Regions from separate parts of the Lachnoclostridium phocaeense genome, predicted to be linked through region 2. Evidence: predicted binding sites of a transcription regulator. Region 2 holds the regulator's gene; the other holds the start of a gene.
The links. The regulator Rex, encoded in region 2, represses fermentation and respiration genes when NADH is low (regulators of the CRP and FNR family bind a similar motif). The targets are predictions, from matches to a motif close to ATTGTTAANTANTTAACAAT.
Positions count from the first base shown of each region.

Region 1: a site for Rex is predicted at 4,432-4,451, ahead of Q5911_RS01410 (acyl-CoA carboxylase subunit beta). Genes of this name have one in related genera too.

Region 1 covers NZ_CAUGIN010000002.1:105,273-113,116, reverse strand. The annotation lists gene frr (ribosome recycling factor) at 1-504, shown strand, start outside; gene Q5911_RS01430 (isoprenyl transferase) at 580-1,305, shown strand; gene Q5911_RS01425 (phosphatidate cytidylyltransferase) at 1,298-2,095, shown strand; gene Q5911_RS01420 (1-deoxy-D-xylulose-5-phosphate reductoisomerase) at 2,127-3,278, shown strand; gene rseP (RIP metalloprotease RseP) at 3,282-4,313, shown strand; gene Q5911_RS01410 (acyl-CoA carboxylase subunit beta) at 4,590-6,029, shown strand; gene Q5911_RS01405 (OadG family transporter subunit) at 6,044-6,859, shown strand; gene Q5911_RS01400 (biotin/lipoyl-containing protein) at 6,887-7,276, shown strand; gene Q5911_RS01395 (sodium ion-translocating decarboxylase subunit beta) at 7,332-7,844, shown strand, end outside.
Region 2 covers NZ_CAUGIN010000012.1:50,317-58,160, reverse strand. The annotation lists gene ppk1 (polyphosphate kinase 1) at 1-1,614, shown strand, start outside; gene Q5911_RS07370 (magnesium transporter CorA family protein) at 1,639-2,550, shown strand; gene abc-f (ribosomal protection-like ABC-F family protein) at 2,587-4,506, opposite strand; gene Q5911_RS07360 (redox-sensing transcriptional repressor Rex) at 4,692-5,345, shown strand; gene Q5911_RS07355 (NAD(P)H-hydrate dehydratase) at 5,480-6,976, shown strand; gene alr (alanine racemase) at 6,980-7,844, shown strand, end outside.

The DNA of each region.
Region 1 (7,844 bases), on a different contig from region 2:
GCGAACCTGGAGGGAGAGCTGGTGACGATCCGTGCAGGGCGTGCAAACCCCAATGTGCTCAACAAGATCACAGTGGACTACTACGGATCTCCCACACCGATTCAGCAGGTGGCCAACGTGTCTGTGCCGGAGGCCCGGATGATCCAGATCCAGCCCTGGGAGAAGAGCATGCTGAAGGTTATCGAGAAGGCTATCAACATGTCAGACATTGGTATTAATCCGACCAACGACGGTTCCTGCGTGCGCCTGATCTTCCCGGAGCTGACAGAGGAGCGCAGAAAAGAACTGGTGAAGGATGTCAAGAAAAAAGGCGAGCAGGCCAAGGTGGCTGTCCGCAACATCCGCCGGGATGGAAATGACGCTTTTAAGAAATTAAAGGGAAGCGACGTATCAGAGGATGAGATCAAAGATCTGGAAGACGACCTTCAGAAGCTTACCGACAAGTTCATCAAGGAAGTAGATAAAGCGGTGGAGAGCAAGTCAAAAGAGGTTATGACAGTTTAGCCGGAAAAAACAGAGAGAAAAGACGGGGGACGGGACATCATGTGCCCGTCCTCCCTTGTGAAGGGAGACAATGCGATGAATGTACCAAGGCATGTGGCGGTCATCCTGGACGGAAACGGACGGTGGGCCAAGTCCAAGGGGATGCCCCGCAATTATGGGCATGCGCAGGGAAGCAAGAATGTGGAGAAAATCTGCGAGGAAGCCTGGAGGATGGGGATCAAGTACCTGACTGTGTACGCCTTCTCAACAGAGAACTGGAGCCGTCCCAAGGATGAAGTAGATGCTCTTATGAAGCTTCTTCGCAACTATATGAAGACCTGTCTGAAGACGGCGGCGAAAAATGATATGAAAGTCCGGGTCATCGGCGATAAGACCCGGCTGGATGACGATATCCGCAGCCGGATCGCGGAGCTGGAGGAGGCTACAAAGAATAATGGGGGACTGAACTTTCAGATTGCCCTTAACTACGGAAGCCGGGATGAGATCGTCCGGGCAGTTCAAAGAATAGCGGCAGATGTCAGGGTAGGAAAGATGGAGCCGGAGGACATTACCTCAGAGGTCATCTCCTCCTACCTGGACACTCATGACATACCGGACCCTGATCTTCTCATCCGCACGAGCGGGGAGGAGAGGCTGTCAAATTTCCTTCTGTGGCAGCTGGCCTACTCGGAGTTCTATTTTACAGATGTGCTCTGGCCGGATTTCACAAAAGAGGATCTTGTAAAAGCCATAGAGCAGTACAATGCAAGAGACCGGCGCTACGGCGGCGTGAAGAAGAAGGAGGGTGGGGAAGATGTTTAAGACCAGACTTTTGAGCGGGATCGTGCTGGTGATCGTTCTGATCGCCACGGTGGGATACGGTGGTAATCTTCTCTTTGCGGCCCTGGCGGTGATCAGCCTGATTGGCATGAGCGAGCTCTATAAAGTAGTGGATGCGCACAAAAAGGCGCTGGGCATTACAGGCTATGTGGGGGCGGTCTGCTACTACGCCCTTCTGTATTCAGACCATATGGAGTGGATGACCGCCTTTACCATCCTTTTCCTTGTGGTGGTCATGGCAGTCTATGTGTTCACCTTCCCGGCCTTCAGGACCGAGCAGGTGATGGTGACATTCTTCGGCCTGTTCTACGTGGCAGTGATGCTCTCCTACGTGTACCAGACCCGGATGCTGCCGGAGGGAGGCACGGCGGTGTGGCTGATCTTCTTAAGCTCCTGGGGATGTGACACCTGCGCCTACTGCGTGGGCATGCTCATCGGGAAGCACAAGATGGCGCCCCGCTTAAGTCCCAAGAAATCTGTGGAAGGCGGCGTAGGAGGCGTTCTTGGCGCGGCGCTTCTTGGCGCGCTCTTTTCCCTGGCCATGAACCAGTGGGGCGGTGCGGACGTGGATCCTCTGCTCTATGCAGTGATCTGCGGTGCCGGCGGTATTATCTCTCAGATCGGGGATCTGGCTGCTTCAGCCATCAAGCGCAATCACGACGTGAAAGATTATGGAAAGCTGATCCCGGGGCACGGCGGTATCCTGGACCGGTTTGACAGCGTCATCTTTACGGCGCCGGTGATCTATTATCTGGCAGCCATGATCCGATAGGCTGAACCTTTTTGCAGGAAGGAAGATAGAAATGAAGAAAATTGCCATACTGGGTTCCACAGGCTCCATTGGCACACAGACCCTGGAGGTTGTGAGGGAAAACAGAGATATAGAAGTGACGGCACTGGCAGCGGGCAGCAATATCGATCTGCTGGAGGAGCAGATCCGGGAATTCTCGCCCTGCCTGGCTGCAGTCTGGGAGGAAGAGAAAGCGGCGGAACTGAAAAGCCGCATCCGGGATCTGGATACAAAGGTTGTATCCGGCATGGACGGACTGATTCAGGTATCAACAGAGGAAAAGGCGGATATACTTGTAACAGCTATTGTCGGTATGATCGGTATCCGCCCCACTATGGAGGCTATCCGGGCCGGAAAGGACATTGCACTGGCGAACAAGGAGACCCTGGTGACAGCGGGACATCTGATCATGCCCCTGGCCAAGGAGCGGGGCGTGTCCATCCTCCCTGTGGACAGCGAGCACAGCGCCATATTCCAGTCTCTCCAGGGAGGGCAGGAGCGGTCGCTGAAGAAGATCCTTTTGACCGCTTCCGGAGGGCCCTTCCGGGGCAGAAAGCGGGAGGAGCTTAAAGATGTGCAGGTGGAGGACGCCCTGAAGCACCCCAACTGGGAGATGGGCAGGAAGATCACCATCGACTCCTCCACCATGGTGAACAAAGGTCTGGAAGTGATCGAGGCAAAGTGGCTCTTCGGTGTGGACGTGGATCAGATCCAGGTGGTGGTCCAGCCCCAGAGTGTGGTCCATTCTATGGTGGAATACGAGGACGGAGCAGTCATTGCCCAGCTGGGGACGCCGGACATGAAGCTTCCCATCCAGTACGCCCTCTACTATCCCCGGCGGAGGTATCTGCCGGGAGAGAGACTGGATTTCTGGAGCATCGGAAAGCTGGATTTTGAGAGGCCGGATACAGATACGTTCCAGGCGCTTGAACTGGCGTACAGGGCCGGGAGGGCAGGAGGCAGCCTTCCCACTGTGTTTAACGCAGCAAATGAGATGGCTGTGGCCAAATTCCTGGACAGAAAGATCAGGTACCTGGAGATTACGGATCTGATCGGAGAGTGCATGGAGCGTCACGTAAATATTCCATCCCCCTCTCTCGACGAGATACTGGACACAGAAGCGGGCGTCTATGAATACATAAACAGCAGACTTGGCAGGAGGTAACACTTGGGTATAATCATTGCAATCTTAATCTTCAGCTTTATCATCTTTTTCCACGAACTGGGACATTTTACCCTGGCAAAGCTGAACCACATCGATGTGCAGGAGTTCTCTGTGGGCATGGGACCGGCGATCTTTACAAAAGAGTACCACGGCACCCTGTACGCAGTGCGTATCCTGCCCATCGGCGGGTACTGCGCTATGGGAGAGGACGAGGAGGCTACGGACTCTCCCACCAATTTCAACAATAAATCCGTTTGGGCCCGGATCTGTGTCATAGCGGCCGGCGCTGTCTTTAATTTTATCCTGGCTCTTATATGTGCTGTCGTCCTTATAGGGATGGCCGGTTACGACGAGCCTTTGGCAGGTGAGGTGGAAGAAGGATATCCGGCAGCGGAGGCGGGACTTCAGCCGGGAGACCGGATCGTTGAGATGAACGGCAAGAACATCCATCTTTTCAAGGAAATCCAGGTCTACAACCAGTTTCACCAGGGAGAGGACGTGGAGCTGACCTATTTAAGGGACGGGGAGGAATACACAGTCACCATCACGCCGAAATTTGATGAGGACCTCCAGTATTACAGGCTGGGCATCAGCAGCAGCGGCTACACGGCGGCGAATCCTTTGACGGCCATCCAGTACGGGGCCTACGAGGTCAAGTACTGGATCGATACCACTATTCTGAGTCTTAAGATGCTGGTGACGGGCCAGATCGGCATTGACCAGCTGTCAGGGCCTGTGGGGATCGTGGATGTGGTGGATGACACCTACCAGGAGGCCAGAAGTTACGGCGCTGCCACAGTGGCAGTCAATATGCTGAACATTGCGATCCTGATTTCCGCTAACCTGGGAGTTATGAACCTTCTGCCTCTGCCTGCTCTGGACGGAGGACGGCTTGTCTTCCTTGCCATAGAGGCGGTGCGGCGCAAGCGCATCCCGCCGGAGAAAGAGGGGTACGTCCACTTTGCAGGGATCGTGCTTCTGATGGCACTGATGGTAGTCGTTATGTTCAATGATATACAGAGAGTGTTCTTTTAGGGAGTCTGCCCCGGGGAGGGATACAGACTATAAATATATTGCAAAAAGAGGAACAGTTCCGCGTCTTGGGAGACGGATCTGCTCCTCTTTTTTTGACCTTTTGCCGGCAGAAAGATGTATTGCTAAAAAATTAACAGAAATACGAAAAACAGTTGAATTAGAGAGAAAAAAAATATATAATATAATAGGCAGAAAATTTGGTTGACTTTTTGCAATTATCTATAATCTGCATGGGAAAACCTGATTTAAATAATAATGAAAATGGAGGGCTAGGTTATGAGCAACATGGCAACAGAAAATGCAGCAAGCCGGAGAATCATGTCTCTGCTTGATGCAGGCAGCTTTGTTGAAATCGGCGGCGGCGTGACTGCCAGAGCAACTGATTTTAACATGCAGGAAACAAAAACTCCGGGAGACGGCGTCATTACCGGATACGGACTGATCGATGGAAATCTCGTCTACGTCTACAGCCAGGATGCATCTGTTCTTGGAGGATCTATCGGCGAGATGCATGCGAAGAAGATCGTGTCCGTCTACGATATGGCGATGAAGATGGGCGCGCCCGTCATCGGACTTGTGGACTGTGCGGGTATCCGTCTGCAGGAGGCGACAGATGCGCTGGACGCATTTGGACAGCTGTATCTGAAACAGACGCTGGCTTCCGGCGTTGTTCCCCAGATCACAGCGATCTTCGGAAACTGCGGCGGTGGACTGGCTGCCCTTGCCGCACTGACAGATTTCACATTTATGGAAGAGAAGAGCGCAAAACTGTTTGTGAATTCGCCCAATGCAATTCCGGGCAATACGGTCCAGAAATGCGACACATCCTCCGCGAAATTCCAGAGTGAGTCTGCAGGCCTTGTGGATGCGGTGGGAACAGAGGAGGGGATCCTCTCTGACATCCGCTCACTGATCTGTATGCTGCCGTGCAACAATGAGGAGGACGCCTCCTACGATGAGTGTACCGACGACCTGAACCGTCTGTGCGCGGATATCGAGAATGCGGCAGAAGATACATCCATAGCTCTGGCCCAGATTTCAGACAACGGTGTTGTGTTTGAGGTGAAGAAAGACTATGCGAAAGACATGGTTACCGCTTTTATCCGCCTCAACGGCATGACTGTGGGAGCTGTTGCAAACCGCTCCAAAGTATACAACGAGAATGCAGAAGTGGTGGCAGAATTCGACGGTTCTTTGTCCACAGCGGGCGCGAGAAAAGCAGCGCAGTTTGTGAAATTCTGTGACTCCTTCAATATTCCGGTTCTTACCCTGACAAATGTGACAGGCTTTGATGCTTCCAAGTGTGCGGAGAGAAACCTGGCAAGGGAGACGGCAAAGCTGATCTATGCATTTGCAGACGCAACCGTTCCGAAAGTAAATGTCATTATCGGGAAAGCTTACGGCAGCGCTTATGTGGCTATGAACAGCAAATCCATCGGCGCGGACATGGTATACGCCTGGCCGGACGCTGAGATCGGCATGATGGACGCGGACCTGGCAGCCAGGATCATGTATCCTGACGCTGACAGGACAGCCCAGAGGGAGAAGGCGGCAGATTACCGCGCCCTGCAGTCCAGCCCGGCTTCTGCAGCAGGACGGGGATATGTGGACGCCGTCATCAGCCCGGCAGAGACGCGCAAGTATATTATCGGAGCATTCGAGATGCTCTTTACCAAGAGGGAGGATCGTCCTGCCAAGAAACATGGAACAGTTTAGTGAGGTGAGACAAATTGAAGAAGAAAATTAGCTTATTATTATGCACGCTCATGGCTGTGTTTGCCCTGGCCGGATGCAGCGGCAGCGACTCGGGAGTCGAGTATGACCAGGCGGCCATAGAGGAGGCCACCGAGTTCCTCATCACCTACTGCTCCACAGCGGATGATACGACCATTGAGCAGTGGAACAGCCTCTCTGATGAGCAGCTGGAGATCCAGATGGCGCAGTCAGGTTATCCTTTCACCGGGGACAGCTTCCTTGGCTCCATGGACGCCTGGCAGGCAGGCGTGGAGGAGTGCGGAGCTTACGAGGGACACGGTGATTTCACATACGATGCCTCCCAGACAGAGCTCTCTGTGACGACTACAGCTCAGTTTGCGGACCGCGAGGCAAACCTGGAGATCATCTACAAGACAGATGTCCGCGGCAACCTGCATCTGGACAGCCTTACAGTCAGCGGTATCTACTCCATGAGCGAGATCCTGAGCAAGGCGGGATTGAACACCCTTCTTGGTATGGGAACCGTGTTTGTGGTACTGATCATCATCAGCGTGATCATCTCCCTGCTGAAATATATACCGAAACTGCAGGAGGCGTTTTCTAGAAAGAATACAAAAGCCCAGGCGGCGGAAGTTTCTGCGGCAGCAGCTCCGGAACCGGTTCAGACGGCAGTGCCGGAAGCGGCGCCCGAACCGGAGCCTGAGGATGTGACAGACGATGGCGAGCTTGTGGCAGTTATCGCAGCAGCGATAGCGGCATCGGAAGAAGTACCGGCAGACGGCTTTATCGTGAGAAGCATCAGACGTCGGAAATCAAATAAATGGATGTAAGTATAACCGGATCAGGAGGATATAAAAATGAAAAATTACACAATCACAGTAAATGGAAATGTATACGATGTAACGGTTGAGGAGAAAGCAGCAGGAGCAGCGCCGGCAGCGGCAGCAGCACCGGCAGCGGCACCGAAAGCAGCAGCGCCGGCACCGAAGGCACCTGCGGCAGCACCCGCACCGAAAGCGGCAGCAGGGGCAGGCTCCATCCAGGTGAAGGCAGGAGCGGCCGGAAAAGTATTCAAGATCGAAGCCAATGTAGGTCAGGCCGTAAAGCGCGGTGACGCTGTTATCATCATTGAGGCTATGAAAATGGAGATCCCCATCGTGGCACCCGAGGACGGAACCGTTGCCAGCATCGATGTGGCTGTAGGCGATGCCGTTGAGGCAGGCGCAGTTCTGGCTACATTGAACTAGGCGGCTAAGATGCCGTTCTGACGGAAACTTTTGAAACACGACTGGAGGTTAAAAAATGGATTATATTATAACGACCTTGGGAAACCTCGTGCAGCAGACAGCCTTCCTCAACCTTACATGGGGAAATCTGGTCATGATCGCTGTTGCATGTTTTTTCCTCTATCTTGCAATCAGACATGGATTTGAACCTCTGCTGCTCGTGCCTATTGCCTTCGGTATGCTGCTTGTCAATATCTATCCGGATATTATGCTGCATGCAGAGGACGCGGCCAACGGCACAGGAGGACTTCTCTATTATTTCTACGTACTGGATGAGTGGTCCATCCTTCCGTCACTGATCTTCCTCGGCGTGGGAGCCATGACGGACTTCGGACCGCTGATCGCCAACCCCAAGAGCTTTCTTCTGGGAGCGGCAGCACAGTTCGGTATTTTCGCCGCTTACCTTGGCGCTATGGCCATGGGATTTTCCGACAAGGCGGCTGCCGCTATCGCCATCATCGGCGGTGCGGACGGACCGACGTCCATCTTCCTTGCCGGAAAGCTGCAGCAGACAGCAATCCTTGGCCCT
Region 2 (7,844 bases):
CCGTTTCTGCGCAACAAGGAAATTTATGCAGTGGCCGTGCTGGAGACTAAAAACAAAAAACAGAGGCTGGGTATCATTCCGTGTACCAACACCATGGTGGAGAGACTGATCCCTGTGAGGGGGCAGGAGGGATGCTACATGCTTGCAGAGGAGCTGATCCTGCACTACATTCCCCGGGTGTTCAGCGGATATCAGATCAAGGCGAAATCTCTGATCCGGGTGACAAGAAACGCAGATATAGACGCGGACGCTCTCTATGATGAGGACCTGGATTACCGCGAGTTCATGGCGGACCTGATCAAGCGCAGAAAGAAACTCTCCCCTGTCCGTCTGGAGCTCTCTAGGGAGATGGACGGCGACGTGGTGGAGACTCTCTGCAAATATCTGGATCTGGACTCCACTCATGTATTCCGGAGCCAGGCGCCCCTGGATCTGTCTTTCCTTTTCCAGATCCAGGACATCCTGCGGAAGAACCCGGAACTCTTCTATGAGAAGAGGGTGCCTCAGAAATCCCCCTCTTTCCAGGAGGGAAGAAGCCTTATAGAGCAGATCAAAGAAGAGGACAAGATCCTTTTCTATCCCTACGAATCGATCCGGCCTTTCCTGCGGCTGCTGAATGAGGCTGCGGAGGATGAGAATGTCATCTCCATCAAGATGACGCTCTACCGCCTGGCAAAGCAGAGCAAGGTAGTGGAGGCCCTGATCGAGGCGGCAGAGAACGGAAAAGAAGTGGTTGTCCTTGTGGAGCTGCGTGCACGGTTTGATGAGGAAAACAATATCGAGTGGTCCAGACGCCTGGAGGAGGCCGGATGTCAGGTCATTTACGGCCTGGAGGGCTACAAGGTACACTCTAAACTCTGTCTCATCACAAGAAAAACAGAGGGACAGGTGGAATACATTACCCAGATCGGAACCGGAAACTACAACGAGAAAACCTCCCGTCTCTACACAGACCTGTCTCTTATGACAGCGAATGTGGACATTGGACTGGAGGCGTCGGCTGTGTTCCAGGCTCTCTCCAAGGGCGAAGTCGTGGAAAAATCGGACAAGCTCCTGGTGGCGCCCAAGTGTCTGCAGAACAGAGTGCTGGATATGATCGACGAGGAAATCAGACTCGCGCAGAGCGGTGAGGAGGCTTACATCGGACTGAAGCTGAACTCGCTGACAGATAAAAAGATTATCGACAAACTCATCGAGGCCTCCTGCGCGGGCGTGAAGATCGACATGATCATCCGCGGCATTGCCTGCCTTATACCGGGCGTGGAGGGAAGTACAGAGAATATCCGGATCATCAGCATTGTGGGAAGATTTCTGGAGCATTCCAGGATCTACATCTTTGGCCGGGGCGAGAGGGCAAAGTACTACATTGCCTCCGCTGACTTTATGACAAGAAACACAGTCCGCAGAGTGGAAGTGGCAGCTCCTGTTCTGCAGGAGAATTTAAAAGAGCGGCTGCAGATGATCTTTGACACTATGCTGCATGACAACCAGAAGGCCAGAGAAGCCTGCAGTGACGGGGATTACAGGCATGTGGTTCCGCAGTCAGGCGAAGAGCTTTTGAATTCCCAGGAGTATTTTTACCAGGAGGCCTATGAGAAGGCGGGAAAAGTGTAACATAGAGAAAAGGTGTTGAGAGACATGATATGGAGACTTGGCGAGCGGCTGGAGGAGCTTGACCAGGGGGAGTGGGAGGCGGAGGGGTGCCCGGCCGTCTTCCTGACAGACTCCCGGAACGCCAGAAAAGTACTGGACCTGGCCGGGATCCAGTACGAAAATGACATCCAGCTGGGGCAGATCGGCTTCTGTAAGCTGGAGACACAGCAGGAGTGCCTGGTGGGAACCCTGTGTATTCCCAAGCTGCTGGATGTGCTTGGAAGCCGTTACCGGATCTATTTTTTCATCAATCAGGATCACGTAGTTCTTGTGGATGACGAGGACTTTTCCATGCGTCTGATCCGCAGGATCAAGAGAAAAAAGACTCATCAGGGTGAGACGAAAGAGAGATTTATCTACAATTATATTGCAGAGTTTATGAGCAGGGACCAGGAACTTCTCATGCAGTACGAGAAGACCCTGATGGGGATGGAGGAGGACGCCATGCAGGGGAAGATCGAGCGGTTCCAGCAGGAGCTGATGCCCATCAGGAGAAAACTTCTGAACCTGCGCAGCTACTACGATGAGATGATGGATATGGGGCGTGAGCTGGAGGAAAATGAAAATGGCTTTTTTGCCAAAAAGCAGCTCAAATACTTTGGAACACTGTCAGACCGGGCGGACCGCCTTATGAGCCGCACTTCCCACCTTCTGGAATACGCACAGCAGGTGAGGGATGTATATCAATCCCAGGTGGACGCAAGGCAGAACAACAATATGCAGTTTCTGACTGTGCTATCCACCATTTTCTTTCCCCTGACGCTGATCACCGGCTGGTACGGCATGAACTTTCAGAACATGCCGGAGCTGAAAAATGGATATCCTGGTGTCATCGTGCTGAGTCTTATCGTCATTATCGTCTGCATCCTGATCTTCAAGAGAAAGAAAATATTGTAAACATGCACGTTCGCAAAAAAATGGGAGGAGCCTGCCTTACGCAAGTTCCTCCCATTTTTCATACAGCTCTTCCAGCTGGGCGGCTATGTCAGCCTTTTCCTGTGCCAGCTCCTGGCATTTTACAGAGTTGGTGTAGACTTCCTCCGTAGCCATGAGCTCGTCGATCTGTGCGTCACGCTCTTCCAGGCAGGTGATCCGCTCCTCGGTCTTTTTCAGATCATTCTGCCTTTTGCGTTCCCTGGCCTGTGCCTCTTTCTGTTCCTGCCAGCTTTGCTTGGCCTCGGATACAGGCTCAGCGGAGGCGGCTTTCCCTGCTTTCGCCGTGGCGGGGGAGGCATAGGCGGCGGTCAGCTCCTCCTTTTTTTCCAGATAGTAGTCGTAATTGCCGATATAGTTGACAAATTTGCGGTTTACAAGCTCCAGGATGCGGGTGGCAGTCTGGTTGATGAAGTACCGGTCATGGGACACATAGAGGACGGTGCCGGTATAATTGTTGAGCGCGTTTTCCAGTATCTCCTTTGAGGCGATGTCCAGATGGTTGGTGGGCTCGTCCAGGATCAGGAAATTGGCCTCTGAGAGCATCAGCTTTGCCAGGGACACACGGCCCCTCTCCCCGCCGCTTAAGTCACCGATCCGCTTGAACACATCGTCCCCTGTAAAGAGGAAGGCGGCCAGCATATTGCGGATCTGGGTGCCCGTCAGGTCCGGGTAATCGTCGGAGATCTCCTCGAACACAGTCTTGTCCATGTGAAGGACATGGTGCTCCTGATCGTAGTAGCCCACATGGACATTGGCGCCCAGAGTAAAGTTGCCGCTGTCTGCGGGGAGCACATCGTTCAGGATTTTAAGAAGCGTGGTCTTTCCAGTTCCGTTGTCCCCGATAACGGCCACGTGCTCACCTCTGTGGATGTCAAAACTGATATCTGTAAAGAGAGTCTGGTCCGGAAAGGATTTGCTCAGATGCTCTACAGAAAGGACATCGTTTCCGCTGACACAGGAGGGCTCCAGTGTCAGATGGATGTCTGTTTTCAGTTCAGCCGGCTTCTCTATGCGCTCCATCTTGTCCAGCATTTTTTCACGGCTCTCTGCGCGCTTGATGGACTTTTCGCGATTAAAAGAGCGGAGTTTCTCGATAACAGCCTCCTGGTGCCGAATTTCCTGCTGCTGGTTCATGTATTCCTTCAGCCGGGCATCCCGGATCTGCTTTTTCTTTTCTGCATAGGCAGTATAATTCCCCAGGTAGGTGGAGAGCTGTCCCTGCTCGATCTCCACCACCTTTGTTACCACCCGGTTCAGAAAATAACGGTCGTGGGATACGATGAGCACGGCCCCGGGGTAATTCAGAAGATAGGTCTCCAGCCAGGAGATGGAATTTAAGTCCAGGTGGTTGGTGGGCTCGTCCAGGAGCAGCACATCCGGTCTGGTGAGAAGAAGTTTTCCCAGGGAGACCCGGGTCTTCTGGCCGCCGGAGAGTGTGTCTACATCCTTGGAAAAATCCTCCTCGCCAAAGCCCAGACCCTTGAGGACGCCGGTGATCTCACTCTCGTAGGCGTACCCGTTTTCCCGTTCAAATTGCTCCGTGAGGCGGTGATATGTGTTCAGTCTCTCTGTGAGGGCATCGCCCTGCAGGGAGGGAAGATCCGCCTCAATCTGCCGTATTTCTTTTTCAATGGCAATGATCTGGGCTTTGGCAGTCTTTACCTCCTCGTAGATGGTGTTCCCCCCTGTCAGATCCTGGTGCTGGGCCAGATAGCCCAGGGTACTACCCTTGGCCAGGGTGACCGTTCCACCGTCCAGGGGCAGTTCCCCCACGATCATTTTCAGGATAGTGGATTTTCCGGCCCCGTTGATGCCAACGAGAGCCGCCTTTTCGTGATCCTCGATATGGAAGGAGCCGTCCTTTACAATGACTTCTTCCCCAAATGATTTTTCTATATTGTGACATGCCAGTATCATGGTGTACCTCCTGTGTAAAAGCCGCGTATTTTACAGCATTATCTATTATATCGGGGAACCCGTGGCGTGTCAATTTCCAGAAGACGGAGGTTTCTGATTTGCAGAACTTTTAGGAACAATAAATTGACTTTATTGTAACAATTCTATATAATAAATCTGAGAAACTGAAATGGAAGGTGGATAAAGTGGAAGGCAGAGAAATTTCGCAGGCAGTCATACGTAGACTTCCAAGATATTACCGCTATTTAGGGGAGCTGCTGGAGAATGGCGTGGAGCGCATTTCCTCCAATGATCTCAGCAAGAAAATGCATGTGACAGCATCCCAGATACGGCAGGATCTGAACAACTTCGGCGGCTTCGGTCAGCAGGGGTATGGATATAATGTAAAATATCTCTACACAGAGATAGGTAAGATACTTGGCCTGGAGGAAGACCATGACATGGTCATTATCGGGGCAGGTAATCTTGGACATGCGCTGGCAAACTATGCAGCGTTCGAAAAACGAGGTTTTGTGCTCAAAGGTATCTTTGATGTGAACCCCACATTGAAAGGGATGACAATCCGTGGCGTTCCCATCCATATGATGGATGAGCTGGAAGCGTTTGTTACGGAAAACAATATAGAGATCGGCATCCTGACGATCCCGAAAACAAAGGCGATCGAGGTTGCCAACCAGCTGGTGGCGTACGGAGTAAAGGCAATATGGAACTTCGCACATACGGATCTCAATCTTCCGGATGATGTGATCGTTGAAAATGTCCACCTGTCAGAGAGCCTGATGAGGCTGTCCTACAATATCAGCAGATACAATGAGGAACAGAAAAAATCAGAGAAGTAACAGGACTTTGTGACGTGTAAAGCCGGCGTGTGTAAGGCAGGCCTTCTTTACACGTCTTTTGCGTTGCCGTAGGCCGCAAAGCCGGCAGCCGGGCGGCGTGTCCTGTTTACGCCATGGGGAAGGAAGGTGATTTTATGCTATTTTTGCCTGATGGAAGACAGATGAAAGCGGCGGACAGCTATACGATACGGGAAAAGAAGATCCCGTCGCTGATCCTGATGGAGCGGGCGGCCCGCACCTTTGTGGAGACCGTGATGGAGAGGAAAATGGATCTGTCCAACGTCTGTGTGGTGTGCGGCTCAGGAAACAACGGGGGTGACGGTTTTGCCATCGCAAGATTGCTGCTGGAAAAAGGCGGCTGCGTGACTGCAGTGATGGCCGGGAACCCGGACCACTGTACAGAGGAGACGCTGCGGCAGATGGAGCTTTTCAGAGAGGCCGGAGGGACGGTAGGAAACTCTTTTGAAGAGGGAGAATATAGTATACTGATAGATGCTGTATTCGGAGCAGGATTAAGCCGGCGTGTGGAGGGAGATTATCTGGCCTGCATAGAGGCCATGAACCGCTCCGGAGGCGTAAAGCTGGCGGTGGATGTGCCGTCAGGAGTTTCCACCACTACCGGAGAAGTAGCTACCAGCGCATTTAGAGCAGATCTGACAGTGAGTTTCCAGTGCGCAAAGCTGGGCTGCGTCCTCTACCCCGGGCGAGATTATGCCGGCGAGGTAACCGTGACAGATATCGGAGTCGACACTTCCGTGCTGGAGGGAGACAGGGAGGCTGCCTACGCGCTGGAGGAGAAGGATATAAAAACCATGCTCCCCAAGAGGCGGCCCAACTCCCACAAAGGAGATTACGGGAAAGCGCTGATCATAGCGGGCAGCCGTGGCATGGCAGGGGCCGCTTACCTGGCCGCTCTGGCAGCCTACAGGACCGGAGCCGGACTTGTGCAGATCTACACGCCTGAGGAGAACCGGACGATCCTGCAGACCCTGCTGCCGGAGGCCATCATCCGCTGCTATGACTTCTTTGATGAGAAGGAGCTGCTGCGGCTTTTGAACTGGGCTGATGTGGTCAGCATCGGTTCTGGGCTGGGCACAAGTGATAAATCCCGGCGTATCCTGCAGACCACACTGGAAAATGTACAGGTTCCCTGCGTTGTGGATGCAGATGGCCTGAATCTGCTGGCGGAGCACAGCCGATATCTGAGCAGGCTGCCCCACGATCAATTTGTCTTTACTCCCCACATGAAGGAAATGTCCAGGATTGTGAAAAAACCTGTGGAGGAGCTGCAGAGGAACCGAATGGAGATCCTGACCCAGTTCACCGGAGAGGCCCGGATCACATGTGTGCTGAAGGACGCAAGGACCTGTATATGCAGGCAGGGAGAACATCCCTATGTGAACCTGTCCGGGAATGCTGCCATGGCAAAGGCCGGAAGCGGCGATGTGCTGGCAGGCGTGATCACAGGACTGATCGCCCAGGGGATGACCTGCTTTGATGGGGCAGTGCTGGGCGTGTACCTGCACGGACTTGCAGGGGAGGCGGCAAGGGAAGAAAAAGGAATATACAGTGTGCTGGCAAGAGATCTGGCAGACGCAGTAGGGACGGTATTGAAAAGACTGGAGGAATAGAGCATGAAGGAATACACCAGGATCTGTGCCAGGATCGACCTGGATGCGATCGAGTACAATCTGGAGATGATGAGAAGAAGGGTTCCCTCCGACACGAAGATGATCGGCGTCATCAAGATGGACGGCTACGGACACGGGGCAGCCCAGATCGCCAGATCCGTCATGGAGGAAAAGGATTATGTCTGGGGCTACGCGGCCGCCACACCGGATGAGGCCGCTCTGCTCCGAAAAAAAGGGATACAAAAGCCGATTCTTGTCCTTGGCTGTGCCTTCCCGGAGCAGAGGGATGAGATGATCCGCAAAGACATCCGCATGACATGCTACACCTGGGAGATGGCTCAGGACATTTCCGAGAGAGCGCAGAGACTTGGGAAGAATGCAGTGATCCATATCAAGCTGGACACAGGTATGTCCAGGCTCGGCTTCCTCATCAGCGAGGAGAGCGCCGATACCATCGCCCGGATCACGGAACTTCCAGGCATTGAAGCAGAAGGGATCTTCACACACTTTTCCAAAGCGGACGAGACAGACAAAACCTTTACAAAGAATCAGATAGAAAAATATCTGTGGATGAAAACACAGCTGGAGTCCAGGGGGATCCGCTTCCCATTCTGGCACTGCTCCAACAGCGCAGGCATTATCGATATGCCGGAGGCGGCCATGGACCTTGTCCGGGCAGGGATTTCCATGTACGGGATGTACCCCTCCGGGGAAGTGAAAAAGGAGCTGGTTCCCCTGAAGCCGGCCATGGAGCTGATCAGCCACGTGGCCCATGTAAAGTGGGTGGAGCCGGGGACGTATGTCAGCTATGGGGGAACCTATGTCACAGACAGGAGGACCAGGATCGTCACCGTGCCGGTGGGCTACG